Regions from separate parts of the Microbacterium sp. Root61 genome, predicted to be linked through region 1. Evidence: predicted binding sites of a transcription regulator. Region 1 holds the regulator's gene; each other region holds the start of a gene.

Region 1 (9,608 bases):
ACGATCTCGCCAGGGATCTCTCCCTGAAGGATGCGGGTGAAGATCGTCGATTCGCTCATGCCCTCAGTCTATCGAGGCACCCCTCACCAGCGCCCGAGTGCGGCACTGAGCAGCGCGATCGCGGCCGGACCCGCGGTCGAGGTGCGCAGCACCTCGTGCCCGAGCCGCACCTGCGTCGCGCCCGCCCGGGTCAGGGCATCGAGCTCCTCGGATGCGATGCCGCCTTCCGGGCCCACCACGAGCAGGATGTCGCGATCATCGGTCGCATCCGCGCTCCACGCCGTCAGAGCCTGAGGCGCGGTCGGCTCCAGCAGCAGCACCCGCGCGGTCACGGCGCGGGCGGCGAGCTGCGCCGTGCTGGACAGGTCGGTCACCTCGGGGATCCACGGGCGGTGCGCCTGCTTGCCCGCCTCGCGCACGATGGTCGCCCAGCGCGCGCGACCCTTCACGGCCTTCGTGGCGTCCCACCGCGACACGCTGCGGGCGGCCTGCCACGGCACGATCTCGTCGATCCCGAGCTCGGTCGCGGCCTGCACCGCGAGTTCGTCGCGGTCGCCCTTCGCGAGCGCCTGCACCAGCACGAGGCGCGGACGCGGTGCGGCGGCATCCGTCCGTGCCGTGATCCGCACCACCACCTCGCGCGGACTCACGGTCTCGCAGACCCCGCTCAGCCAGGCACCTCGGCCGTCGCCGACCGAGACCTCCTCGCCGACGCGCACGCGACGCACGGCGGCGGCATGGTGCGCCTCGGCGCCGGTCAGCATGACCGCGTCGCCCGCGTGCGCGGACGTCGGTTCGTCGAGGAGGAAGTGCAGCGCCATCGGATCAGCTGTTGCGGAAGCGGTCGCGCAGCTTCGCGAAGAGTCCCTGGTGGAACTCGGCGAGGTGCGGCGGCGGGGACTTCGTCTTCTTGGCGAACTCCTCGATGAGGGCTCGCTCCTTCGCGTCGAGGCGCGTCGGGGTCACCACGTGCACGCCCACGCGCAGATCGCCGCGCTGGGTGCCGCGCAGCGGCGTGATGCCGCGACCCTTGATCGTGAGCACGTCGCCGGCCTGGACGCCGGGGCGCACCTCGAGGTCCACGGGTCCGTCGAGCGACTCGATGGTCGTCGTCGTTCCGAGGATCGCGTCGGGCATCGACACCTCGAGCGTCGCGAGCAGGTCATCGCCGTCGCGGCTGAAGGTCTCGTGCGGGTTGACGGTGACCTCGAGGTACAGGTCGCCGTTCGGGCCGCCGGCGGGGCCGACCTCGCCCGAGCCGGGCAACTGCAGGCGCAGTCCGGTCTCGACGCCGGCCGGGATGTCGAGCGAGACGGTGCGGCGGGCGCGGACCCGGCCCTGCCCCTGGCACGTGGCGCAGGGGTACGGGATGGTCGTGCCGTAGCCCTGGCAGATGTTGCACGGGGCGCTGGTCACGACGTTGCCGAGGAGGCTGCGCACAGTGCGCTGCACCTGGCCGGAGCCGTGGCAGATGTCGCACGTCACCGGGGAGGTGCCGGTCTGGCAGCACGAGCCCTCGCACGTCTCGCAGAGCACGGCCGTGTCGACCTCGAGGTCGCGGTGCGCGCCGAACACTACATCGCCGAGGTCGAGGGTGACCCGCACCAGGGCGTCCTGGCCGCGTTCGCGTCGCGAGCGCGGACGGCCGGCGCGCTGGCCGCCCTGCGCGCCGAAGAACGTCTCGAAGATGTCGCCGAAGCCGCTGAACCCGCCGGCGCCCCCGCCGAACGCGGAGTCGCCGCCCATGTCGTAACGCCGGCGCTGCTCGGTGTCGCTGAGCACGTCGTACGCGTGCGTGACGAGCTTGAAGCGCTCGGAGGCGTCTTCGCCCGGGTTCACATCGGGGTGGAGTTCTCGGGCGAGACGGCGGTACGCCTTCTTGATCTCATCCAGAGTCGCTTCGCGCGACACACCGAGAACCTCGTAGTGGTCAGCCACATTCGCCTTCCTGCCGCGTCATCCGCGGGATCGTTCGTTCAGGGATGCCGGCGCCCTAGCGGGCGCTGTCGTCTTCTTCCAGCATCCGAGTGAGATAGCGCGCGACGGCACGGACCGCCGCGAGATTGGTGGGATAGTCCATGCGCATCGGGCCCAGTACGCCGACGCGCGCGTGCCCGCTGGTCACGTCGTAGTCGCTCGCGAGGACGGATGCCTCGGACAGGCCGAACTGCTCGTTCTCGCGTCCGATGCTCGCCGCCAGACCGTGCTCGTCGGCGACCATCTCGCTCATCAGCCGCAGCAGGGTGACCTGCTCCTCGATCGCCTCGAGCAGCGGATAGATGCTGCCGCGGAAGTCGGACTCGCGTCGTGCGAGGTTGGCCGCGCCCGCCATCAGCATGCGGTCCTGCCGGAACTCGTCGAGCTCCTCCGCCAAGATGCGCGCGATCGAATCCGCCGCGGCCGAATCGCGGGTGACCGCCGTGGACTCGGTCTCGAGCATCTCGGCGACGCGCTGGGCGCCGTCACGGACGGAGCGCCCGACGACCAGGGCCGCCATGCGGCTGCGGAGGCGAGCGAGATCGGTCTCGTCGAACTCTTCACGGACGGTGGCGATGCGCTGCGAGACGCGGCCGGTGTCGGTGACGACGATGACCAGCATCCGCCCACTGCCGAGGTCGACGAGCTCGACGTGCGTCACGCTGGCGCGCGCGAACGACGGATACTGCACGATCGCGACCTGGCCGGTGAGCTGGGTGAGGGCGCGGACCGTGCGCGAGAGCAGGTCGTCGAGGTCGGCGGGACCTTCGAGGAAGGACGAGATCGCCGTGCGCTGCGAGTGGTTGAGTGGTCGCAGCTCGGCGAGGTGGTCGACGAAGACGCGATACCCCTTGTCGGTCGGCACCCGGCCGGACGAGGTGTGCGGAGCCGCGATCAGATCCTCATCCTCGAGCAGCGCCATATCGTTGCGGATCGTTGCGGCCGACACGCCGAAGGCGTGGCGCTCGACGATGGCCTTGCTGCCCACGGGTTCGCGGGTGTCGACGTAGTCCTGCACGATCGCGCGCAGCACCTGAAGCCCTCGGTCGGTGACCATCTCGCCTCCTCCCACGCCTGGCACTCACATGTCTGGAGTGCCAATTCTACCGGATCGAGCCGGATGCGGCCGGGAGGCGCGTCAGTCTGTCAGCGCGCGCACGACCGCGTCCGCGAGCAGACGCCCGCGCCGGGTCAGCACGATGCGTCCGTGGACGGCGGCCGTGCCGTCGATCAGTCCGTCGGCGATGAGCGCCGCGACCGCGTGGCGCCCCTCGCCGAGCAGCTCCGAGATCGGCAGCCCTTCGCGGATGCGCGAGCGCAGCAGCACGTTCTCGAGGGCCCGTGCCTCGGCATCCGGTGTCTCCCGACCCGCCGCGGGCGACTCGCCCGCGGTGACGCGCTGCGCGTAGGCCGCGGGGTGCTTGACGTTCCAGAAGCGCAGCCCGGCGACGTGGCTGTGCGCGCCGGGGCCGAATCCCCACCAGTCCGTCCCCTGCCAGTACGCGAGGTTGTGGCGGGAGCGGTGCTCGGGCCCCATGGACCAGTTCGACACCTCGTACCAGTCATACCCGGCTGCGGCGAGCAGGTCGTCGACGAGCTCGTACATGTCGGCCTGCAGGTCGTCGTCGGGCGCCGGGACCTCGCCGCGACGGATCTGGCGGGCGAGCTTGGTGCCATCCTCGATGATCAGCGCGTACGCCGAGATGTGGTCGGGTGCCAGCGCGATCGCGGTCTCGACCGAGAGACGCCAGTCCTCCAGCGACTCCCCCGGTGCGCCGTAGATCAGGTCGACGCTCACGTCGAGGCCCGCCGCACGTGCCGCCGCGACGGCGGTGGCGACGTTGGCCGGGTTGTGGGTGCGGTCGAGTGCGGCCAGGACATGGGGCACAGCGGACTGCATACCGATCGAGAAGCGCGTGACTCCGGATGCCGCGAGCTCCTCGGCGACCGTGGTCGTGACCGTGTCGGGGTTCGCCTCGACCGTGATCTCGGCGCCGGGGCGGATGCCGAACGTGTCGCGGACGCCCTGCAGCATGCGCCCGAGGTCGCCGGATGGCAGCAGCGTCGGGGTGCCGCCGCCGAAGAAGACGGTTGAAGCGGGGCGGAGAGGTCCGGCCTCGGCCAGCACGCTGCGGGCGAAGTCGACCTCACGCAGCAGGGTGTCGGCGTACTCGTCCTGGCGTGCACCGCGCAGCTCGCTGGCGGTGTAGGTGTTGAAGTCGCAGTAGCCGCAGCGCACACGGCAGAACGGGACGTGCAGGTAGACGCCGAAGTCCGCATCGGGATCGATGCGGGATTCGGCCGGGAGACGGCCGTCCACCGGCGCCGGGTCTCCCAGCGGCAGGGCGGAGCCCATCAGGCGGGGGTCGTGTACAGGGGCGAGATCGCCCGGAGGTACCGCGTGAACAGGGCTTGACGACGACGACGAGTGAGCCGCGGGAACATCCGATAGAAGAACGAGACCGGCGCATCGAACGCGCGCACCGTGAACCAGACCTCGTCGTTGGGGTGCCACTCGAGCATGAACGACTCCTCGCCGCTCACGACCGAGCCCCCGACGGTGCCGAGCGCGAACCCGACGCGTCGCGGCTCCTCGACGGCGAAGATGACGCGCAGCTCGCCGTCGGCGCGCATCCCGTCCACTCGCCCGCTGAGCGAGATCGTCGTACCGGCGCCGACGTACGGCGTGCCGTCCGAGTCGAACCGCTGGTCGGCCTCCATGCGACTGGGCGTGACGGGGTTGCCCTCGTCGTCGAAGCTCACGCCCGCGTACATCGGACCGGCCGCCGGGCGCACATCGCTCAGCTCCAGTCCGCCGCCGCGCTGCGCGGTCCACGACAGCAGCGCCTCGCCGGCCGAGGTGAAGCGCGCCTCACCGCTGCCGATGCGCCACGACTCCTCCGCCGGGATGCTGCGCTCCGGCGGGTACTGCATCAGATCCGGCGCCTGCGTGGCGCCGACTGCGGCGTAGTCGACGGTTTCGTCCCTGAACGTTCCGCGGCGCATGAGAAAAGCCTACTTCGCGTCCTTCTTCTCGGTATCGCCCGAGAGTGCGGCGATGAACGCCTCCTGGGGCACTTCCACGCGACCGACCATCTTCATGCGCTTCTTGCCCTCCTTCTGCTTCTCCAGCAGCTTGCGCTTACGGCTGATATCGCCGCCGTAGCACTTGGCAAGGACGTCCTTGCGCATGGCGCGGATCGATTCGCGCGCGATGATGCGGGCGCCGATGGCGGCCTGGATGGGCACCTCGAACTGCTGGCGCGGGATGAGCTTCTTGAGGCGCTCGGTCATGAGCACGCCGTACGCGTACGCCTTGTCGCGGTGCACGATCGCGCTGAACGCGTCGACCGGCTCGCCCTGCAGCAGGATGTCGACCTTCACGAGGTCGGCCTCCTGGTCGCCGCTCGGCTCGTAGTCGAGGGAGGCGTAGCCGGCAGTCTTGGACTTCAGGTGATCGAAGAAGTCGAAGACGATCTCACCGAGGGGCATCGAGTAGCGGATCTCGACGCGGTCCTCACCGAGGTACTCCATGCCGAGCAGCGTGCCGCGACGCGACTGGCACAGCTCCATGATCGTGCCGACGTAGTCCTTGGGCGCGAGGATCGCGGCCTTGACCATCGGCTCGGTCACGCTGGAGATCTTGGTGCCCGAGGGGAACTCGCTCGGGTTGGTGACGACGAACTTCTTCTTGTCGTCGGTGATGACCTCGTACGTCACGGACGGTGCCGTCGAGATGAGGTCGAGACCGAACTCGCGCTCCAGGCGCTCGGTGACGATCTCGAGGTGCAGGAGGCCCAGGAAGCCGCAGCGGAAACCGAAGCCGAGCGCGACCGAGGTCTCCGGCTCGTAGTTGAGCGAGGCGTCCGAGAGCTTCAGCTTGTCGAGCGCTTCGCGCAGCACCGGGTAGTCGCTGCCGTCGATCGGGTACAGGCCCGAGAAGACCATGGGCTTCGGGTCCGTGTAGCCGGGCAGCGCCTCTTTGGAGGGCTTGGCGGCACTGGTGACCGTGTCGCCGACCTTCGACTGGCGCACGTCCTTCACACCCGTGATGAGGTAGCCCACCTCGCCGACGCCGAGACCCTTGGTGGGGGTCGGCTCGGGCGAGGAGACGCCGATCTCGAGAAGCTCGTGCACTGCACGGGTCGACATCATCTGGATGCGCTCGCGCGGGTTGAGCTTGCCGTCGATCATGCGGACGTAGGTGATCACGCCGCGGTAGGAGTCATAGACGGAGTCGAAGATCATCGCGCGAGTGGGCGCGTTCGGGTCGCCCTTCGGGGCGGGGATCTTCGCGACGACGTGATCGAGGAGCTCTTCCACGCCCATGCCGGTCTTGCCGCTGACGCGCAGGACGTCTTCGGGCTTGCCGCCGATCAGGCTGGCCAGCTCCTTGGCGTACTTCTCCGGGTCGGCCGCCGGAAGGTCGATCTTGTTCAGCACCGGAATGATCTGCAGATCGTTCTCGAGCGCCAGGTACAGGTTCGCGAGCGTCTGGGCCTCGATGCCCTGCGCGGCGTCCACCAGCAGGATCGCGCCCTCGCATGCGGCGAGCGAGCGGCTGACCTCGTACGTGAAGTCGACGTGACCGGGCGTGTCGATCATGTTCAGCGCGAAGGTGCCGTCGGCCGTGGCCCACGGCATCCGCACCGCCTGACTCTTGATCGTGATGCCGCGCTCGCGCTCGATGTCCATGCGGTCGAGATACTGCGCGCGCATGTCGCGATCGGAGACCACACCGGTGATCTGCAGCATGCGGTCGGCAAGCGTCGACTTGCCGTGGTCGATGTGGGCGATGATGCAGAAGTTACGAAGCAGCTCGGGCGGCGTGGCCGACGGTTCGAGGGGCTTGAGGGCGCGAGGTGACATGTCACCTTGATTCTACCGGGGTGGGATGCCTCAACACGGCCGGGCGGTGTTCACCGAGTGTTGGGCGCGATGCCTCTTGTGTCGGCGTCGGCCGATCGACAGGGTAGAGCCGGGGAGAGCGATGAGCCCGACACCGGGCGATTCACACGATCGAAGGAGTCCAGCGCAGTGAACCACCTCGCCTCTCGCGTGCCGTCCGCCTCCCGGGTGCGCATGCCGCTGCTGGCCGGCCTCGCCGCCGCCACGCTCGCCGTCTCCGTCCTCGCCCTTCCGGCCGCCTCCTCGGCGGCCGTTTCTGCGAGCGCTCCCGTCGTGATCAACGAGATCTACGGCGGTGGAGGAAACGCCGGCGCCGCCTTCAACCGCGACTTCATCGAGCTGCGCAACGTCAGCGCCGCGCCGGTGAACATCAACGGATGGAGCGTGCAGTACGCGTCCACCGCGGGGGTCAACTGGCAGGTCACCCCACTGACGAATGTGACGCTCCCTCCCGGAGGGACTTATCTCGTCGGCGAGGCGACCGGCGCGAACGTGGCGCTGCCGTCCTTCCTGCCCGACGCCGACGGCGTCATTCCGATGTCTGGCACCGCGGGCAAGGTCGCCCTCGTCGACTCCGTCACCGCGCTCAGCGGCGGGCTGAGCATGGCTGCCCTGCCGCAGGTGGTGGATTACGTCGGCTGGGGCACGGCGAGCGACTTCGCCGGCACCGGCGCTGCCCCGGTGACCAACAACGGCACCTCCGTGGCGCGGAATGCGGCATCCGTCAACACGGCGAACAACGCCGCCGACTTCACGGCCGGCGTGCCTACGCCGACGCCGGCGGGAACGATTCCCGACCCTGATCCCGATCCGGATCCCGAGACCGTGACGATCGCCCAGATCCAGAGCGCTCCGGGGTACGTCGACAAGGCCGTCACCACAACCGGCGTCGTCACCGCCCGCTATGCCAGCGGCGGATTCAACGGCTACGTGATCCAGACCGCCGGCACCGGCGGAGCGATCGACCTCGCCACCCACACGGCCTCGGACGCCGTCTTCGTCTACTCCCCCGACGGCGCTGCCGCGGTGAGCATCGGCGAGACGCTCGAGGTCACCGGCGTCGTGTCGGAGTTCAACGGTCTCACCGAGATCACGGTGGCCGCGGCCGACGCGAAGGTCGTTCCTGCGGTCGGTGCCGCACCGGCACCCGCCACCGTCGCCTGGCCCGCCACCGAAGCGGAGCGCGAGAGCCTCGAGTCGATGCTCCTGGCCCCGCAGGGCACCTACACGGTCAGCAACACCTATGCGACGAACCAGTACGGCGAGGTCGGCCTCGCGTTCGGCACGACGCCCCTGCGTCAGCCGACGGATGCCGCCCGCCCCGGGTCGCCGGAAGCGGCGGCCGTCGCGGCGGACAACGTCGCGCGAGCGGTCGTGCTCGACGACGGCGCGTCGACGAACTATCTGTCGCCCGCCAACAGCTCCCTGACACCGCCGTACGTCTCGCTGACCGAACCGATCGTCGTCGGGGCCTCCGCCACATTCACGGAGCCCGTGATCGTGGATTGGCGCAACAGCACGTGGAAGCTCAACCCGACCGCCCCGCTCGTCGGTGACGGTGCGGGCCTGGACGGCGTGCAGTTCGCCGACCTGCGCACGGCCGCACCCGCAGCCGTCGGCGGCGATGTGTCGGTGGCATCCTTCAACGTCCTGAACTACTTCACGACGCTCGGCACCCAGACGGCGACGTGCGTGTCCTTCCCGGATCGCACCGGCGACGGCATCTCGGTGCGCCAGGGCTGCGATCAGCGCGGCGCGTGGGATGCCGAAGACCTGGCTCGCCAGCAGTCCAAGATCGTCGCGGCCATCAACGCGCTGGACGCCGATGTCGTCGGTCTGATGGAGATCGAGAACTCGGCCGCGCTCGGCGAGGCCGCGGACGAAGCCACCGCCTCACTCGTGACGGCGCTCAACACGGCCGCCGGTGCGACCAGGTGGGCCTTCGTGCCGTCGTCCACCGAGCTGCCGGACCCCGCGGGGCAGGACGTCATCACCAACGCGATCATCTACCAGCCCGCAACAGTGACCCCGGTCGGCGCCTCCCGTGCACTCGGCACCCAGTCGGCCGACGACCAGGCCTTCGGCAACGCCCGCGAGCCCATCGCCCAGGTGTTCCGTCCGGCCGCAGGCGGCGAGCGCTTCCTGTTCGCCGTGAACCACTTCAAGTCGAAGTCCTCCCCCGGCCCCTGGCCCGGCGATGCCGACGTGCTGGACGGTCAGGGCGCTTCGAACGAGTCTCGGGAACGGCAGGCCGCGGCTCTGCGCGACTGGATCGCCACGATCCAGGGCGACATCGACTCGGTGTTCCTCGCCGGCGACTTCAACTCGTACGGCCACGAGGACCCGCTGCAGGTGCTCTACGACGCGGGGTATGTCGATGCCGAGCAGTCGCTGGGCATCGAGACCTCGTCGTACCTGTTCTCCGGCATGGTCGGCTCACTCGACCACATCCTGATGAGCGCCGGGGCACGGGAACGCGCGACCGGCGGCGACATCTGGAACATCAACTCGGGCGAGGCGGTGGCACTGGAGTACAGCCGCTACAACGTGCACGGGTCGCTGTTCTACGCCCCCGACCCGTATCGCTCGTCGGACCACGATCCGGTGCTGGTCGGCGTCGCGGCCGGTGTCGACGAGCGCGCGCAGAGTACGACCTCGCTGGTCGCACTGCCCCCGGTGCACATCAACCGTCTGCTGCGGGCCACCCTCGTGGCGTACGTGAG
Region 2 (9,608 bases), 3.0 Mb from region 1:
CGGCGGGGGGTGCTCTCCAGCATCCGGTCGCCGTGGGCCACCAGGGCTGCGGCGAAGCCGGGATCGCGCACGCCGGTGATCCACCGTCGATAGTCCGGGTCATCGACCGCCCCTGCACCGTCTGCGGCGAGGACGTCGCCGAGGTCGATCAGCCGACGCACCGGGAGGCTCGCGCGGACCGACGACTCCACGAGCGGGACGGGACGGCCGTTGCGGGTCAACAACCCCTCGGCGTACCCCTTGGCGATCGCCTCGGCCCCTCCGTCCAGAAGTCGCGGGCCGGGGGCCGGGGCCACGCACAGGGCTTCGATCTCGTCCCGAAGCTTCGTCGGGAGCGAGTCGATGCGGTGGAGGACACGATCCTCGAGGGTTCGTCCGAGAGCGGTGTGGCGGGGGTCGTCCGCGCAGTCGCGCACGTCGTGGAGGGCGAGCGCCTCGGACACGAGCCACGACACTCCGCCCGTGAGGTGCAGGATGTGGTCGACGCAGGAATCGGAGATCACTCGATCGCCCGCGGTGAGATAGGTCAGGACGTCGGAACGCGACACATGCCCGAGCACGATCGCGGAACGGGTCCGTTCCAGCGGACGGGTGATGAGGGTGAGTTCGTCGAGCCGGGGCCACGGTCGGCTGGCGACCACGAGCGCCGCGTCGGGATCCTCCGCCCGCGCGCGCAGGTCGGCGATCTGGTCCGCCCCGAGGAGGTGGAGGTCGTCCACGAGGAGCACATGATCCTGCGGCACGCGGGCGACTTCCGTGGACTCGACGAGCAGACTAGCTTCGGCCGGGGCTTCCGACAGCAGGCGATGCAGTTCGCGCAGCATCGTCGACTTGCCGGATCCCGCCGTGCCCACCACCACGGCGCGCGCGGGTCCGGTCGCAGGCGTGGCGAGTGCGGTCATCGTGGGACGCGCCTGGCGTTCCCAGATGAATCTATGGGTTTCGCCTGGGTCAGCCAGGACAGGTGAAGGCAGCGTGGACATCTCGATGGCGCATCCGTCGATCAGACCGGTTCGCCCGGCGACGGAGTCGGGTCGGGAGTAGACGGCGGCGGTTCTTCCGCAGGCTGCGCAGGCGGGTCCGCGGGAGGATCGCTGGGTGGGGGATCGGCGGGCGGGTCCACGGGCGGGTCCACCGGCGGATCGACGGGCGGATCCGTGGGGCCGGGGTCGACCGGCGGGTCGGTCGGGCCCGGGTCGACGGGCGGATCCGTCGGGCCCGGGTCGACGGGCGGGTCGGAGGGGTCGGAGTTCGCGGGCTCCTCCTCCGCAGGAGGATCGGCGGCCGGACCCTGCGGAGAGGTGGTGTGCGGTGCGCCACCGCCGGACGTTCCGAGGGGTGCGGGCGGTGCGGGCGCGGCGATCGCGCGGGGTGCGTCGGGCAGGCGCTCGATGGCCTCCCGGCGCGGATTGCCGCGCGGCGTCGGAGCGTCGGGCGTCGTCGGCTTCGACGCCTCCACGATCGGGCCACCGGCCGAGACCGGTGTAGTCCCGGCGGCGGCCGCCTGGTCGCCCCAATCGAGCCCCAGCCATTCGGTGAAGGTCTCCGGCTCGGCCTGCGCCGAGATGGCACCGCTTCCCAGCTCCGCGCTCGTCGCGATGATGACGCCGCAGCTGAGGATGATCGCGCCCCCGGCCATGGCGGCAGCGGCCGGAATTCGACCGAAGCGCCGGCGTCGTACCGCGGCCTGCGCCGGTGCGGCAGCGACACCGGGTGTCGCGAGGGCAGATGGCGGGGTATCGACGGCGTCGCGCGCGACGCTGCCGATCGCGGCATTCGCGGCTTCGGCTCCCGCCAGCGGTACCAGAGCGAGCGCTACGGCCGCCGTATCGGTCTTCGCGCTGTCGGCGAGGGCGAACGCGGCGCCGAGCGCAACGATCGCCTTCGGATCCGCGTCGATCGCTATCGGACGGTCGAAATGCTCGGACAGCAGTTGCGAGATGCGCGGTATCCGCGAAGACCCTCCGGTCAGCAGAATGGCCTGCAGGTCGCCCGTTTCGATGCCGGCCGAGTCCAGGGCGGTGTCCAGAACGTCGATCGTGCGCTCGACGCCGCCGTCGATCATGGCCTCGAACTCCGACCTCGTCAGACGCACGGTGGTGGCAGTCTGGGCGACGAGCACCGGCACGACCGCTTCCGCATCGAAGGACAGCGCCTCCTTCGCGGCGACGCATTCGCGGCGGAGTGCGGCGAGGGCGACGCGGGACGCGGGGTCCGCCGCGAGGTCGGTCACGGAGAGGCCCGCCGCGTCGATCGTGTGGCGCAGGACCGCATCATCGAAGTCCGCGCCGCCGAAGTCTGCGAGGCCGGTCGGTTCTCCCACCATGCGGACGCCGCCATCCGGCTCCTTGCGCAGGATCACGGCGTCGAAGGTGCCGCCGCCGAGGTCGTAGACGGCCAACGCCGCGCCGACGGCCAGCGGCGTCGTCGTCTCGTAATGGCGAGCGGCGGCTTCAGGCTCGGTGATCACCTGGACATCGGTACGGACTTCGCGAGCGATCGCGGACGCGACGAGGCCGGCGCGATATCCGCCCCATGTCGCAGGCACGGTGGTGGTGATCGCGGCGGGCTGGCTCCCTTCGCGTTCCACGACGGTGTCCAGCACCCATGCGACCATCCGGGCGAACAGGTACTCGGGAGCGAATCGATGCTCGCCCGCGACGATCGGGACGTCGTCGCCGATCCGGCGTTTGAACTCGCGGATCAGCCGTTCGGGCTGCGCCAGACCACGTCGTTCGGCGGCTTCGCCGAAGAGCAGGTCGTCCTCGGTGACGAAGATCGCGCTCGGCGTGCTGTCAGAGCTTCGTCCCAGACCGAATGCCGAGATGGCGAGCGCGCCATCGGATCCGACGCGGGCCGTGGACGCAGCGGTCCGGCTCGTCCCCACGTCGACAGCAAGAAAGTACGACGTCGATGCCATATTCAGCCCCACAACTGATAGGCGGATGCAAGTGATCCACCAGCAGGTTTACCACTCTTGGGCAGGATTGGCGAGGGTGTGTCGGGGAAACGTTCACCCGCGGCCTGACGATGTAGAGCCATGGTGACCTCCACCTGATCAGAGGGCTCCTCGCTCGATCTGATACACACGTCGAGCGGATGACGTCGGATTGGCACTCGCGTTGCATGAGTGCCAACGGTTCCCTAGACTGTCATTAGCACTCGGAGTATGAGGGTGCTAACCAGTCTTCAGTCTCAAGAAAGAAGAGGTAGACCGTGACGGTTTCCATCAAGCCGCTCGAGGACCGCATCGTCATCCGCCAGATCGAGGCTGAGCAGACCACGTCCAGTGGTCTGGTCATCCCCGACACGGCCAAGGAGAAGCCCCAGGAGGGCGAGGTCGTGGCCGTGGGCCCCGGCCGCATCGACGACAACGGCAACCGCGTTCCGCTCGACGTCGCCGTCGGCGACCGCGTGATCTACAGCAAGTACGGAGGCACCGAGGTCAAGTTCGGCGCCGACGAGTTCCTCGTGCTCTCGGCGCGCGACGTCCTCGCTGTGGTCGTCCGCTAGCCAGCGACTTCACGATCGAAGGGCTCGGATGCTTCGGCATCCGGGCCCTTCGTCGTTCCCGCCGACGGATCCTGGCAGGAATCGGATGGAGGTCGGCGCGCTCGCACGCTGCGACCGCGCCGCCGCGACGACGGCCGGTCCTAGGCTGGACCGGTGACCCGCGACCTGCCCCCGACCTCCGCAGAGGAGCGGTCGGCCCATGCGGCCCGGGAGCGCACGCTCGGCGGGATCTACACCTTCGCCGCGTACCTGCTGTGGGGGTTTCTGCCGCTGTACTTCCTGCTGCTCGCCCCGACCGGTCCATGGGAGCTCGTCGCGTGGCGGATCGTCCTCTCGCTCGCGTTCTGCGTGCTCCTGCTCGCGGTCACGCGCGGATGGGCGGCGCTCGGTCGCATCATCCGCAACCGTCGGCTGCTGGGCTGGACGGCGGTGGCCGCCGCCCTGATCTACGTCAACTGGCAGGTCTTCATCATCGCGACCCTCACGGGCCACGTGATCGAGACGAGCCTCGGCTACTTCATCAACCCGATCGTCACCGTGCTGCTCGGGGTGCTGCTGCTGCGCGAACGCCTGCGCCCCACCCAGTGGATCGCGATCGGCCTGTCCGCCGTCGCCGTCGCCGTCATCGTCGTGGGCTACGGCGCCTTTCCCTGGGTCGCGCTCACCCTGGCCTTCTCGTTCGGCTTCTACGGTCTGGTGAAAAAGCGCCTCGGCCCCTCGGTGGACGCCGTCAGCGGCCTCACTCTCGAGTCGGCGTGGCTGCTGCCGGTCGCGATCGTGCAGCTCGTCGTGGTCGCCACCACCACCGGCCTGACCCTCGGCACCGCCGGGCCGGGACACGCCACGCTGCTGCTGCTGGCCGGGATCCTCACCGCAACCCCGCTGCTCCTTTTCGCGGCCGGCACCCGACGCGTGCCGCTCACCGTCGTCGGTCTGCTGCAGTTCATCGCGCCGGTGCTGCAGTTCATCACGGGCGCCTGGCTCCTCGGCGAGCCGATGACATTCGAGCGCTGGATCGGGTTCGGCCTGGTCTGGGTCGCCCTCATCGTTCTCAGCATCGATTCGGTGATCTTCGCCCGACGTGCGCGCGGGGTATCGGATGTCGCGACACTGACCTGAGTCGTGTCCGAAAGCCGCTGCATCCTGCGGAAAAGTCACGGTGGCGTCACGATTTGACATCGGAGCGGGATCCGTTACACATCGTTAACGACTCGCAACACTCGCGAGACACAGACGCGATTAGGTTGGTGGCACTGGGCGGGCCCCGTGCCGCCCCCGTTCATTCACAGCAAGGAGCAACATGAGCGTCTTTACTCGCTCGCGCACCGCCACCGTTCTCGGTGGACTCGCGATCGTCGGTGCCAGCGCCCTCGTACTCGCCGGATGTTCCGGCGGCGGAACGGGCGGAGATTCCAGTGCACCCCCCGAGTCGGTGGACCTGTCCCTCAAGATCGGCACGATCCTGCCGCAGACCGGAACCCTCGCATTCCTCGGCCCGCCGGAAGAGGCGGGCGTCGGCCTGGCCGCGCAGGACGTCAACGACGCCGCCGTCGGCCTCACCATTCCCGACATCATCTACGGCGACTCGGGCGACACCGACAACAAGGCCTACGCCACAACCATCCAGAAGCTCATCTCCGAGGGCGTCACCGCGGCCATCGGTGCAGCATCCTCCGGTGTGACCAAGCTCTTCCTCGACGACGCCGTCGCGGCAGGCATCATCACGTTCTCCCCGGCCAACACGTCGCTGGACTTCTCGACGTGGGATGACAACGGGCTCTACTGGCGCACCGCACCGTCCGACACGCTGCAGGGCGAGGTGCTCGGCAACCTGGTCGCCGAGGACGGGCACGAGAACGTGGCCGTTCTGTACCAGAACGACTCGTACGGCACCGGTCTGAACAAGGTGTTCGAAGAGACCTTCACCGCAGCCGGTGGCACGGTCGTGGAGAGCCAGTCCTACAACACGGGTGACGCGACCTTCGACGCGCAGATCAGCGCGATCCTGGCCTCGAACCCCGACGCCATCGTGCTGATCACGTTCGACGAGATCTACACGATCGGACCGGCACTGCTGGCCGCGGGCTACCCGGCCGACCAGCTGTACCTGGTCGACGGCAACCTGAAGAACTTCGGTTCCGACGAGAAGTGGCCCGCCGGCGTCAGCATGGAAGGCGCCAAGGGCACCACGCCTGCCGGCCCGGCCACGCCCGAGGAGTTCCAGACGCGCCTGAACGAGTTCTGGACGGGCGAAGGCAACTCCGACCTGACCGACTTCTCGTACGCCAACGAGTCGTACGACGCCGTCATCCTGCTCGCGCTGGCAGCTCTCGCCGCCAACTCGACGGACCCGGCCGAGGTCGCAGCTCACCTGCAGGAAGTCTCCGGCGGCTCCGGTGACGGCACGAAGTGCACCGAGTTCAAGGAGTGCGCCGACATCATCCTCGGTGGCGGCACCGCGGACTACGACGGCTTCTCCGGACCGATCACGTTCGACGACAACGGTGACCCGACCGAGGCCACCGTCGGCGTCTTCCAGTACGGCGCCGACAACCTGTTCACCCGCATCGACCTCTAGATCGACGCAGCGAGGGCCCCGGAGCGATCCGGGGCCCTTTCGCGTGGCGTGCGGGCGACGCCCGGCTGCCGGCCCCGACCCTCCCACCCGCATCGCCGAGACAGCAGCGGGACGTCGAGACTGCGAGTATTACCCGCAGTCTCGAGGCTCCTGTGCAGTCTCGGGGTTCATGCCCTCGGGGAGCGCGCGTGTGGGCAACGCGCACACACAAAGAGATGAGCGGATGCCGCAGCATCCGCTCATCTCTTGTGCACTGTCGCGGGTCAGACCCCGTCGGCGCCCAGGGTGCCGAGGTAGAGGCCGATGACTTTGGGGTCGTTCAGCAGCTCGCGGCCGGTGCCCTCGTAGGCGTCGCGGCCCTGGTCGAGTACGTAGCCGCGGTCGCAGATCTGCAGGCAGCGTCGCGCGTTCTGCTCGACCATGATGGTCGTCACGCCGGCCTTGTTGATGTCGGAGACGCGGATGAACGCATCGTCCTGACGGACGGGGGACAGGCCCGCCGACGGCTCGTCGAGGAGGAGCACTGCGGGGTCCATCATCAGCGCGCGCGACATCGCGACCATCTGGCGCTCGCCGCCGGACAGGGATCCGGCGCGCTGCTTGAGCCGCTTGCCGAGCTCGGCGAAGATGCCGGTCACGAACTCCAGACGCTCGTTGTAGGTCTTCGGGGCCTGGAACAACCCCATCTGCAGGTTCTCCTCGATCGTGAGCGAGGGGAAGACGTTGTTCGTCTGCGGCACGAAGCCGACACCGCGCTGGACGAGCTTGTCGGATTTGAGTCCGACGACGCTCTCCCCGTTGACCGTCACCTCGCCGCTGCGCACCTTCACCATGCCGAAGATGGCTTTGAGCAGCGTCGACTTGCCGGCGCCGTTCGGGCCGATGATGCCGATCAGCTCGCCCTTGTGGGCGATCAGGTTGGCGCTGTTGAGAATGTTCACGCCCGGCAGGTAGCCGGCGACGAGATCCTTGATCTCGACGACGACGCGGTCGGTTCTGCCTTCTGCCAGCGCGGACGCGCCCGTCGAGCCTGTCGAGGTGCTCATCGCTTCTCCTCCTCGGCCTCGCTGATGGAGGCCTCCTGCTCTTCCTTGATCTCCTCGAGGAGCTCCACGGCGGCGGTGTCCAGCTCGCCTTCGATCCGGCCGGTGACGACGCCGAGGTCGACGTCCTGGTGGCTGCCGAGGTAGGCGTCGATGACGGCCTGGTCGTGCATGACCTGCTCGGGTGGTCCTTCGGCGACGATGCGACCCTCGGCCATCACGATCACCCAGTCGGCGATGTGGCGGACCATGTGCATGTCGTGCTCGACGAAGAGCACCGTCATCCCGAGGTCCTTGAGGTCGAGGATGTGATCCAGCAACGACTCGGTGAGCGCCGGGTTGACGCCGGCCATCGGCTCGTCGAGCATCACGAGCTGCGGGTCGCTCATCAGGGCGCGGGCCATCTCGAGGAGCTTGCGCTGGCCGCCGGAGAGGCTGGCGGCGTAGTCGTCCGCCTTCGCGTCGAGCTTGAAACGCTTGAGCAGGCCCATCGCCTTCTCTTCGATCTCGGCATCTTGGCGACGCCAGATCGCCGGGATGATGCTGGCGAAGATGTTCTCGCCGCGCTGCGCCGTCGCGCCGAGCTTCATGTTCTCGAGGACGGTGAGCAGCGACAGCGCCTTGGTCAGCTGGAAGGTGCGCACCTGACCCATGCGCGCGACCTTGAACGACGGGATGCCGGCAAGGCGGCGGCCGTCGAAGGACCAGATACCGGAGTTGGGCTTGTCGAAGCCGCACAGCAGGTTGAACATCGTCGTCTTGCCGGCGCCGTTCGGGCCGATCAGGGCGGTGATCGCGTGGCGCGGGATCTCGACGTGTTTCACGTCGACCGCGGTCAGGCCGCCGAACTGGCGGGTGAGGTCGTCGGCGACGAGGATCGGGTCGATCTTGGCGACGCCCGGCGCGGCCGCGCCGACCGCCAGCCCCGTGGTCTTGGGGCGCCGGATGCTGCCGGTCGTCGTGGCGACCGGCTCGGACGAATTCTGGGGTGAGGCGCTATTTGACAAAGGTCAGCTCCCTCTTGTTTCCGAAGATCCCCTGCGGACGGAAGATCACGATGAGCATGAGTGCGACGCCGACCAGGATGAAGCGCAGTGTGCCGGCCTGCAGGCTCGACAGCGGGAGCACGTTGGACTGCGCGAGGGCGGGCAGCACGTTGTCGAGGAAGCCCATGATCACCCAGAAGATGACGGAGCCGACGACGGGGCCGAACACGGTGGCCGCGCCGCCCAGCAGCAGGATCGTCCAGATGAAGAACGTCAACGAGGTCGTGTAGGTGGCGGGGACGACGGCCGACGGCAGGGCGAAGATCACTCCGCCGAGGGCCCCGAAGACACCACCGATGATGAGCGCCTGCATCTTGTAGGCGAAGACGTTCTTACCGAGCGAGCGCACGGCGTCCTCGTCCTCGCGGATGCCCTTGAGCACGCGACCCCACGGGCTGCGCATGAGCGCCCACACGAGGTAGACCGCGATCGCGAGCAGGATCATGCCGAACACGCGCACCCACAGCTGATCCTGGGTCCATACCCATGGCCCGAAGCCGTACTTGCCCTCCGGGAACGGATTGGCCGCGCGGAATCCGGCGTGGTAGCCGCCGAGGCCGTCGGCGGAGTTGGTCCACTCGTCGAAGAGCTGGGTGGTCAGCAGCAGGCGGACGATCTCGGCCGCCGCGATCGTCACGATGGCCAGATAGTCGGCTCTCAGACGCAGGGTCGGGATGCCGAGGATGAAGGCGAACGCGACGGCGGCGAGGCATCCGATGAGGATGCCCACCCACCACGGCAGCCCGAAGCTCAGGATCGAGATCGCGTAGCCGTACGCGCCGAGGGCCATGAAGCCCGCCATGCCGAAGTTGAGCAGACCGCCGTAGCCGAACTGCACCGCGAGACCGGTCGCCGCGATGGCGTACGCGATGGTCTCCGGGCTGAAGATCCAGTAGGCCGTGTTGTTGAGAATCTGTCCCCAGTCCATGGCGGGCCCCTAACCGAGTCTCTCTTTGCGGCCCAAGATTCCCTGGGGTCTGACCAGCAGGATGATGATCAGCACGGCGAGCGCACCGACGTACTTCATGTCCGGCGGAATCCAGAGTGTCGAGATCTCCACGAGGAGTCCGACGATGATCGAGCCGACCAGGGCGCCGAACGCCGTGCCGAGCCCGCCGAGCGTGACCGCGGCGAAGATCAGCAGCAGCACCTGCCCGCCCATGTCCCACTTCACACCGGGCCGGAAGTAGGCCCAGAGGATGCCGGCGACCGCCGCGAGGACGGCCGAGAGGATCCAGACGATCCGGATGACGCGGTCGACGTTGATGCCGGATGCCGCGGCCAGGCCGGGATTGTCGCTGATGGCGCGCGTGGCCTTGCCGATGCGGGTGCGCAGCAGCCAGTAGGCGACGCCGATCAGGAGCACGATGCTCGTCCCCATCGACGCGACGTCGATCCACGAGAGCGCGATCGGGCCGAAGTGGATGT
Region 3 (9,608 bases), 920 kb from region 1:
GCTTGAGCGGAGCCTCGATGGCGACGCGCACGATGTTCGCACCGGTCGCCTCGTCACCCGTGAGCTCGAGCGTCGAGAAGACGTTCTTGCCGGCCTGGATGAGCGCGACGCCACCACCGGCGACGATGCCTTCTTCGACGGCTGCCTTCGCGTTGCGGACGGCGTCCTCGATGCGGTGCTTGCGCTCCTTGAGCTCGACCTCGGTCGCGGCACCGGCCTTGATGACGGCGACGCCACCGGCCAGCTTGGCCAGGCGCTCCTGCAGCTTCTCGCGGTCGTAGTCGCTGTCGGTGTTCTCGATCTCGCGACGGATCTGGGTCACGCGACCTTCGATCTGGTCGCTCTCGCCGGCACCCTCGATGATGGTCGTCTCATCCTTGGTGATGATGACCTTGCGTGCACGGCCCAGCAGGTCCGTGGTGGCGTTCTCGAGCTTGAGTCCGACCTCCTCGGTGATGACCTGGCCACCCGTGAGGATGGCGATGTCCTGCAGCTGCGCCTTGCGACGGTCGCCGAAGCCGGGAGCCTTGACGGCAGCCGACTTGAAGATGCCGCGGATCTTGTTGAGCACGAGAGTCGCAAGCGCCTCGCCCTCGACGTCCTCGGCGATGATGACAAGCTCCTTGCCCTCCTGGATCACCTTGTCGACGATCGGGAGCAGGTCCTTGATGTTCGAGATCTTCTGGTTCGCGATCAGGATGTAGGCGTCCTCGAAGACGGCTTCCTGGCGCTCGGGGTCGGTGACGAAGTAGGGGTTGATGTAACCCTTGTCGAAACGCATGCCCTCGGTGAGCTCGAGCTCGGTGCCGAACGTGTTCGACTCCTCGACCGTGACGACGCCTTCCTTGCCGACCTTGTCGATCGCCTCGGCGATCAGCTCGCCGATCGTGGAGTCAGCGGCCGAGATCGACGCGGTAGCGGCGATCTGGTCCTTGGACTCGACGGGGCGTGCCGACGCGAGCAGCTCGGCGGAGATGGCCGCAACGGCCTTCTCGATGCCGCGCTTGAGCGAGATGGGGTCAGCTCCGGCTGCGACGTTGCGCAGGCCTTCCTTGACGAGGGCCTGAGCCAGAACGGTGGCCGTCGTGGTTCCGTCGCCGGCGACGTCATCCGTCTTCTTGGCGACCTCCTTCACGAGCTCCGCGCCGATCTTCTCGTACGGGTCGTCGAGTTCGATCTCCTTGGCGATCGAGACGCCGTCGTTCGTGATCGTGGGGGCGCCCCACTTCTTCTCGAGCACGACGTTGCGACCGCGGGGGCCGAGCGTCACCTTGACGGCGTCAGCCAGGATGTTCAGGCCGCGCTCGAGGCCACGACGGGCCTCCTCGTCGAAAGCGATGATCTTTGCCATGTGTATGTCGTCCCTCCCGGACGTGGCGTCCGGACGTAGCGAATGGTCTGTTAGCACTCCGATAACGCGAGTGCTAATCCCATTCTGGCACTCGCACCAGGCGAGTGCAAGCCACGGGTCATGCGAGGAGGCGGACCGTTTCGGCCTGGGGACCCTTCTGCCCGGCGCCGACGGTGAACTCGACCGCCTGGCCCTCCTCGAGGACGCGGAATCCCGACATCTCGATATTCGAGTAGTGGACGAAGACGTCCTGGCCGTCGGCGACGGTGATGAAGCCGAAGCCCTTCTCGGCGTTGAACCATTTCACGGTGCCCTGGGTCATGCGATCACTCCTGTAGCTGGTGGGACAGGGAGATCGTATGCACCGCGCAGGCGTCGATAGCGCCCGAACGGCAACTGTTGACACGCGTGCATCGAACTGTTTACGGGCGTGAAACACGCCCGCGGTTCACGGCGTGGGTGTCGGGGTCGGCGGATTCGCCGTGCGGTCCAGACCGACCACGATCGTCAGCTGACGCGCTTCCGGGTTGTCCGCCGGCTGATAGATCGCGTTCTGCTCGATCTCGGCGCCGCCGATGGCCTCGGCCAGACCTGCCGCGGCCGCTTCATCCTGCGGGAGCGCGTAGTAGACCGTCGTCGTGGCGAAGTCGGTCGAGCCGGCACCGCTGGCGAGGACCGTATCCGGCGCCCAGCCCGCGGTGAGAACCTGATCCCGCACGCGCGCGGCGAGCCCCTCTTCCGGCGTCGCGTTGAGCACGAGCACGCTGTACGTCGTATCGATGACGGGTGTGACCACCGGCAGCGGCGTAACACTGGGAGCCGGCGTCGGGAAGAGTGTGACCTTGCCGGTGGCGATCAGCGTGCCGAAGATGCCCAGGGCGACCAGCACGATGGTGGCGATCACGGCCCAGAGGAGGACGAGGCCTCCCCGCATGTGCGGGTTCTCGGCACGATGCGCGCCGACCCGGCCCGGATCCGACGGGAGATCGTCGAAGCGATCCCTCGGGTAGGACTGTTTCGGCATTCCCCGATGCTACCTGGCCGTCATGAGGATCTCGTGCGCGCGGCTCGCCGTGAGGCGCTACTCGCCCGCGGCCGACGCCCTCGCGAGGCGCGCCTGCTCGCGCGCGTCGCGGATCCGACGCAGCCGCTTGACCAGCATCGGGTCGTACTCCAGCGCGTCGGCGGTCTCCAGGAGCCGCCCGAGCAGTTGGTAGTACCGCGCCGGAGACAGCTCCAGCTCGGCACGGATCGCCTCCTCCTTCGCGCCCGCGTGCCGACGCCAGGCAGCCTCGAAATCGAGGAGGGCGCGTTCGCGGTCGGTCAGAGGCACACCGCCACGCTAACCCGCGCGGGCCGCCGGATCCGCGCGCCACTCCACGAAGCCGCCGAGCGGATCGACCGCCGCCACAGGCACGGCATCTCGGCCGAGCACGAACCCGCCCCACGCGGCCGGGTCGACAGGCGGATGCCAGGCCTCATGTAGCGCGGGCGGGTCGATCGTCACCCACACAGCATCGAGGTCGCGCAGCGCCCCGAGCAGGCGTTCCCGTCCCGCACGCGGGATGTGCGGCAGCACGCCGGGCGTCGTCACCACCAGCGTTGCCCCGACCGGGACCCGGGCGGCGAGGGCGAAGAGCACGGCCGGATCCGAGGCATCCCCCGCCACCAGCAGCGGCGGATCGGATGCGGCGATCCGGAGTGCAGCGCGGATCCGCTCGACGCGGCCGATCTCCCCGGGCCACACGAGCGCCTCCAGGAATCGCGCGTCGGTCGGATCGGCGGCATCGAGCGGCTCCAGATCGATGCCGGCGCGCCACACGATGTCCGGCATCCGCAGCGGTGGGCGCCTCTCTCCGCGCACCTCGCAGTCCAGCACGACCGCCGAGACGCCGTCGGTCGGATCCAGCGCCACGACGCCCTCCGGCGTCCGATACCGGTACGAGTAGCGGTCGGGGTACAGGCAGAGCCCCGCGCTCGCGCCCAGCTCGAGCAGTGCGATCGGCCCGTCGATCGTGCTGAGGGCGGGCAGCAGAGCAGCGCTGCGCTGCGGCTCGTTCGTCTGCAGGCGGCGATGGGATGCCTCGGCCACGACTTCGTCGGCATGCGCCGCGAGCCAGGCCGCCCAGGCCGCGAACGGCTCCTCGGGCGCTCCGAGCAGCCGCGTCACCGCGAACACGAGCGGCGGCTGCCGCCGGGTCTCCGGGATCCGCGCCAGGAGGGCCGAGACATCGGCATCCGCTGCCACGCCGCGCGCCCAGTCCGCGTACAGCGCGGAGCGGCCGGGCGCCTCCTCGCGCGCGAAACGGCCGTAGCGCTCCGCTACGGCGGTCGCGGCATCCGTGGTCATCTGCCCATTCTCTCGGGAGAACATCAGCGCAGCCGAACCACGCGACGTGCGCGTCGGGTTGAATGGAGGGGCAGAAGGAGGAGTCATGCCCTACGAAGTCACCAAGAGCGACGCCGAGTGGCGGTCCGAGCTGAACCCCGAGCAGTACGCCGTGCTGCGCGAGGCGGCGACCGAACGTCCGTGGACCGGTGAGCTGCTCGACGAATCGCGCGCGGGACTCTATGCCTGTGCCGCGTGCGGTGCGGAGCTGTTCCAGAGCGGCACGAAGTTCGACTCGCATTGCGGCTGGCCGAGTTTCTACGAGTCGGTACGTCCGGACGCGGTCGAGCTCATCGAGGACAACGCCCACGGGATGGTGCGCACCGAGGTGCGCTGCGCCCAGTGCGGCTCGCACCTGGGCCACGTGTTCCCGGACGGCTTCGGCACCCCGACCGGTGACCGCTACTGCATGAACTCGGTCAGCCTCGCCTTCACCCCGGACTCGAGCACATGACCTTCCCCCCGCCCCCTCCACACGCCGCTGACGCGTCGCGCGGAGCCTCCGGGCGCGTGGGCCCATCCGCCCTGGAGGCCGTCCGGGCACGGCGGTCGTGGTCGAAGGTGACGGATGTCGCTCCCACGCATGAGGAGCTCGTCACGTTCGTCTCGGCCGCAGGTCGGGTCGCCGACCACTCCTCGCTCGCCCCGTGGCGTCTCATCGAGCTGCGCGGCGACGACCGCGAGCGCCTCGGTCGCGCGATCAACAAATCCAACGGCGACAAGGGCTCGTCGTCCAAGCCACTGCGTGCGCCGCTGTTGATCGCGGTGGTGGCCAGCTACCGCAAGAGCGACAAGGTGCCGCGCTGGGAACAGGAGGCCGTCGCCTCCGGCATCGCACACGTCCTGAGCCTCGTCCTGGACGAAGCCGGATGGGGCGTCATCTGGCGCACCGGCCATTACACGCGGTCCAAGGCGGTCGCGAAGGCGCACGGGCTGAAGAAGCACGAGGAGCTGCTGGGCTGGCTCTACGTCGGCGGAAAGCCCACCGGACGCCTCGGCCGGCGCAAGCCCGTCGACGCGCGACACCACCTCAGCCGGATGCCGCAGGACTGACACGGACTCCGCGTCGGCTCAGCGCCGCGAGCGTCGCCGCCACGGCGCGGCCGCGATCAGCACCGCGAGCAGCGCCACAGCCATCATCGCGAACTGCTGACCGAGGTCGGGGCTGGCCGCCGTCGGCCACGCGGCATCCAGTGCGACCGCCGTGACCAGCTGCCCCACGACCGTGCCGAGCGCCAGCAGCAGCACGCCGGTGTAGGCGACGAGCGCGGACGACAGGAAGATGTAGACCACGCCGAGCGCGCCGCCGAAATAGAGCCACGGCTCGGTCGGGAACGGCTGCGGGGGCCCGACCAGGGCGACGTGGATCAGCGCCGCGGTCACGAGGATCGTCGTGCCCCCGATGAAGTTCACGAGGGTCGCGGTCAAAGGCGTACCCACCTGCGCCCGGAGCCGGCCGTTGGTGGCCTGCTGCCAGGCGACACCCATGCCGGCGACGAACGGCAGGACGAGCATCCAGAACGGCACGCTGGCCGCGGCGCCGCCGGTGAGCGAGATGCCCACGGCGACCAGCGCCAGCGCTCCCCCGACCACGCGCGGCATCGTCACGGCGACCGCACCGCCCGGACCGAAGCCCATCCGATCCAGCAGCAGACCGCACACGATCTGCCCCGCGACGTAGCCGACGGTGAACAGCGAGACGCCGATGATGCCGACGGCGATGCCCTGCGTGGCGACGGTGAACGCTCCGGCGGCGCCGCCAGCCAGCATCCACCACGGGATGCTGCGGCCGCGCACACCGCGGACCAGCTGGCCGAAGCCCCTGCGGCCCGCCGGCAGCGCGGCGGAGAGCACGATGAGGATCACCAGGCCGGTGCCGAACGAGACCGCGGCGGCCACGAAGCCGTCGTCGAGTCGAAGACCGAGCTGCCCATTGATGCGTGCCTGGATCGCCGTCAGGGCGCCGATGAGCGCCGCCCCCACAAGGGGAACCCAGGCCGGCACCCGAGCATGGTCGCGGGAACCTGCCATCACGAGCCGACTACGGGACTTGAACCCGTAACCCCCTAATTACAAGTTAGGTGCGCTACCAATTGCGCCAAGTCGGCAGGACATCCACTCTACCGGGGACTGATCCCCGACCCGATCAGTTCGAGGGCGTGGGCGTCGCGGATGTCGACCCGGAGGGCGCCGGCGAAGGCGTCTTGTAGTACGCGTCGCTCGCGATCGTGAGCACGAACTGCGCGAACTCCTTGGGGTCATCGACAGCGCCGACGTACGGGATGCCGTTGACCAGGATCGTGGGAGTGCCGGTCAGGGCGATGCCGTCGGTGTCGGGCAGTCCCTGCAGCGCGCGGTCGGTGGCGGCCTTGGCCCACATGGCGAACGACTCGTTCTCGATGCAGGAGCGGAGAGCCTTGGGGGCGTCGGTGCCCTGAGCGATGGCGAGGGCCGCCAGCTCGGAGTCCGTCAGTCCGTCCGAATCGACGTCGGGGCGCTGCGCGAGCAGCTCGTTGTTGAACTTGAAGAAGGTGTCGGGGGCGTGCGTGGCCACGCAGGCGGCCGCGCTCGCGGCGCGCAGCGAGTACTTCGTGCCCTTCGACTTCGCCGTCAGCATCGCGACCGGGTAGTACGTCAGGGTCGCGGCATCCTCGCTCACCCACTTGGAGAGCTGCTTCACGTTCGCCGTCTGGAAGTCGCTGGCGCCCGCGGACAGATAGTCGACGTACACGCGGATGTCCACAGCCGGCGGCGCAGTCTCGGTCGGCGCCGGAGCCGCCGCCTCGGTCGGTGCGGCAGCCGGAGCGTCAGCGCCCGGTGCATCGGCGACATCGCCCGCGGCCGGCTCGGTGGCCACCCCGGCGACCGTGGTCACGATGATGCCGTCGTTGCTGACGTTGGCCGGCTGGACGAGCGTCTTGGAGCTCGAGGAGGAGAACGCCCAGGCCACCACGACCGCGGCGACGGCGACGATCGCGACAGCACCCACGCCAACGGCGGTACGACGGATGACGCGTGCGCGAGACTGCTGCGCCTGCACCTGCTGGGCCTTTTCACGGACCGCCTCTCGGCGATCGCGCTGGACTGGCTCGGTGGGTGACTCGTCGTTGGACATGGAACCTCTGGGTATACGGGGCCGGTGTTCCGGCTGGCCGCGCGGGTGTCGCGGTCTGTTCGATGCTAGTCAGAGAGGCTGGGAAATACCCAGACACCCGCCGCACAGAGGCCGTGTCATACTGGGAAACGCGTCCAATGGCGGGCGTGCGGGTATCAGCCCCCGCTTATTCCATCACTACGGATCGTCCGGCACGTACCTGCCGGTGAGGAGAAGAAGAAAATGGCGTCAGTCACGTTCGACAACGCAACCCGTCTGTACCCCGGGGGCACCCGCCCCGCGGTCGACAAGCTCAACCTCGAGGTCGCCGACGGCGAGTTCCTGGTTCTGGTCGGCCCCTCCGGCTGTGGCAAGTCCACGTCCCTGCGCATGCTGGCCGGCCTCGAAGAGGTCAACTCCGGCCGCATCCTGATCGGCGACCGCGATGTCACCGACATCCCGCCGAAGGATCGCGACATCGCGATGGTCTTCCAGAACTACGCGCTCTACCCGCACATGACCGTCGCCGAGAACATGGGCTTCGCCCTGAAGATCGCCGGCGTCGGCAAGGAAGAGCGCGCCGCTCGCGTGCTCGAGGCCGCCAAGCTGCTCGACCTCGAGGAGTACCTGACCCGCAAGCCGAAGGCCCTCTCGGGTGGCCAGCGTCAGCGCGTCGCCATGGGTCGTGCCATCGTGCGTCAGCCGCAGGTGTTCCTCATGGACGAGCCGCTGTCGAACCTCGACGCCAAGCTCCGCGTCCAGACCCGCACCCAGATCGCGTCGCTCCAGCGCCGCCTGGGCGTCACCACCGTCTACGTCACGCACGACCAGACCGAGGCCCTCACCATGGGCGACCGGATCGCCGTGCTCAAGGACGGCCTGCTGCAGCAGGTCGGCACCCCGCGCGACCTGTACGAGCGCCCGAAGAACGTCTTCGTGGCCGGCTTCATCGGCTCGCCCGCGATGAACCTGTTCCCCGCCGACCTGGTCGAAGGCGGAGCGGCGTTCGGCACCGGCATCGCCGCCCTCGAGGCGGACACGCTCGGCAAGGCGCACGGCTCGCAGGTCACCATCGGTGTGCGCCCCGAAGACATCGTGGTCGGCCCCGAAGACGGCAAGGGCCTGTCGGTCATCGTCGACCTCGTCGAAGAACTCGGCGCCGACGGCTACCTGTACGGCCACTCGGAGGTAGGCGGCAAGCGCACCGACATCGTCGCGCGCGTCGACGGCCGTCGTCACCCGAACGCGGGCGACACCGTGGTGCTCGCTCCGGTTCCGGGACACGTCCACGTCTTCGACATCGAGAGCGGCGAGCGACTGACCGACAAGGCCATCGCGTCCGCCTGAGAAACGACGACACCGCGGCGCGGGTGGGTCTCGGACCCTCCCGCGCCGCGGCGCATTCCAGGGGAGAAATGACAGAAGCACTCAGCATCACCGCGAGTTCCGTCGATCCGGGACTGCTGACCCTGCCCTGGTCCACGCCCCTCGCGGAGTGGCCGAGCAGCACCATCGTGTCGCTGCCGAAGGGCCTCTCCCGCCACCTGGTGCGCTTCGCGAACCTGTCCGGCCGTGTCGTCGCCATCAAAGAGACGACCGTCGAGATGGCGCGACGCGAGTACGACATGCTCGGCAACCTCACCCGGCTGGATGCACCGTGCGTCGAGCGCGTCGCGGTGGTCGCCGGGCGGACGGATGCCGCGGGCAAGCCCCTCCCGGCCGTCCTGGTCACCGCGCACCTGCGGTTCTCCCTCCCCTACCGGGCGCTGTTCACCCAGGTCCTGCGGCCCAACACCGCCACACGCCTCGTGGACGCCCTCGCGCTGCTGCTCGTGCAGCTGCACAACGTCGGCTTCTTCTGGGGCGACGTGTCGCTGTCCAACACGCTGTTCCGCCGGGACGCCGGCGCATTCTCGGCCTACCTCGTGGACGCCGAGACCGGCGAGCTGCACGAGAGTGGACTCACCCCGGGTCAGCGGGCGCACGACCTGGATGTCGCCCGCACGAACATCGCCGGCGAGATCATGGACCTCGAGGCGGGCGGACGACTCGAAGGCGGCGTGGATGCCGTCGCCATCGCCGACGGCATCATGTCCTCCTATCAGTCGCTGTGGGCCGCCCTCACCGACCAGGAGACCTTCGCCGCCGACGAGTCCTGGCGCATCACCGAGCGCGTGCAGCGCCTCAACGACCTCGGCTTCGACATCGGCGAGATGTCGATCCAGGCGACCGCCGACGGCACCAAGGTGTCGATCGAGCCGAAGGTGGTCGACGCCGGTCACCACCAGCGTCGCCTCATCCGCCTCACCGGACTCGACGTCGAGGAGAACCAGGCGCGTCGCCTGCTCAACGACCTCGACGAGTTCCGCGCGCGCAGCTCGCGCCAGGGCGAGGACGACGAGGAGATGGTCGCGCACGAGTGGCTGACTCGCGTGTTCGAGCCCGTCGTGAAGGCCATCCCTTTCGACCTGCGGTCGAAGCTCGAGCCCGCCGAGGTGTTCCACCAGGTCCTCGAGCACCGCTGGTACATGTCGCAGGCGCGCGGACGCGCCGTGCCGCTGGCCGAGGTGCTCACCTCGTACATCGACGACGTGCTGCGTCACCGCCGCGACGAGGCGACCCTGATGGGACCGCCGACCGAGACCATGTCGCTGCCGGTCATCACGAGCGCCATCCCGCTGCCCGACGACGAGGCCGACGCCATCGACTGGCGCGATCTGGTCTGAGTCGCGGCATCCGCTCTGCGACGGATCGGCCGCCGCGACGGATCAGTA

Evidence for each region. Region 1 encodes HrcA, which represses chaperone genes, less so after heat shock. Its sites were predicted from a motif close to TTNGCACTCGNNNNNNNCGAGTGCNAA; they were not measured.
Region 2: the regulator HrcA is predicted to act here: its motif matches at 3,111-3,137, upstream of groES (co-chaperone GroES).
Region 3: the regulator HrcA is predicted to act here: its motif matches at 1,402-1,428, upstream of groL (chaperonin GroEL).

Annotation. Positions count from the first base shown of each region.
Region 1 covers NZ_LMGU01000001.1:405,346-414,953, reverse strand. The annotation lists gene ASD65_RS02040 (HIT domain-containing protein) at 1-59, opposite strand, end outside; gene ASD65_RS02035 (16S rRNA (uracil(1498)-N(3))-methyltransferase) at 84-821, opposite strand; gene dnaJ (molecular chaperone DnaJ) at 826-1,938, opposite strand; gene hrcA (heat-inducible transcriptional repressor HrcA) at 1,994-3,034, opposite strand; gene hemW (radical SAM family heme chaperone HemW) at 3,116-4,333, opposite strand; gene ASD65_RS02015 (DUF1990 family protein) at 4,333-4,983, opposite strand; gene lepA (translation elongation factor 4) at 4,993-6,846, opposite strand; gene ASD65_RS02005 (ExeM/NucH family extracellular endonuclease) at 7,060-9,608, shown strand, end outside.
Region 2 covers NZ_LMGU01000001.1:3,403,053-3,412,660, forward strand. The annotation lists gene ASD65_RS15865 (LuxR C-terminal-related transcriptional regulator) at 1-902, opposite strand, end outside; gene ASD65_RS15870 (Hsp70 family protein) at 1,004-2,920, opposite strand; gene groES (co-chaperone GroES) at 3,217-3,513, shown strand; gene rarD (EamA family transporter RarD) at 3,667-4,632, shown strand; gene ASD65_RS15885 (ABC transporter substrate-binding protein) at 4,814-6,091, shown strand; gene ASD65_RS15890 (ABC transporter ATP-binding protein) at 6,355-7,137, opposite strand; gene ASD65_RS15895 (ABC transporter ATP-binding protein) at 7,134-8,081, opposite strand; gene ASD65_RS15900 (branched-chain amino acid ABC transporter permease) at 8,131-9,108, opposite strand; gene ASD65_RS15905 (branched-chain amino acid ABC transporter permease) at 9,118-9,608, opposite strand, start outside.
Region 3 covers NZ_LMGU01000001.1:1,328,180-1,337,787, forward strand. The annotation lists gene groL (chaperonin GroEL) at 1-1,351, opposite strand, end outside; gene ASD65_RS06485 (cold-shock protein) at 1,470-1,673, opposite strand; gene ASD65_RS06490 (LytR C-terminal domain-containing protein) at 1,800-2,375, opposite strand; gene ASD65_RS06495 (DUF3263 domain-containing protein) at 2,433-2,684, opposite strand; gene ASD65_RS06500 (DUF2332 domain-containing protein) at 2,694-3,701, opposite strand; gene msrB (peptide-methionine (R)-S-oxide reductase MsrB) at 3,787-4,194, shown strand; gene ASD65_RS06510 (nitroreductase family protein) at 4,251-4,793, shown strand; gene ASD65_RS06515 (DMT family transporter) at 4,812-5,771, opposite strand; tRNA gene ASD65_RS06520 (tRNA-Thr) at 5,776-5,848, opposite strand; gene ASD65_RS06525 (DsbA family protein) at 5,887-6,855, opposite strand; gene ASD65_RS06530 (ABC transporter ATP-binding protein) at 7,078-8,181, shown strand; gene ASD65_RS06535 (DUF4032 domain-containing protein) at 8,250-9,560, shown strand; gene ASD65_RS06540 (NAD(P)-dependent oxidoreductase) at 9,603-9,608, opposite strand, start outside.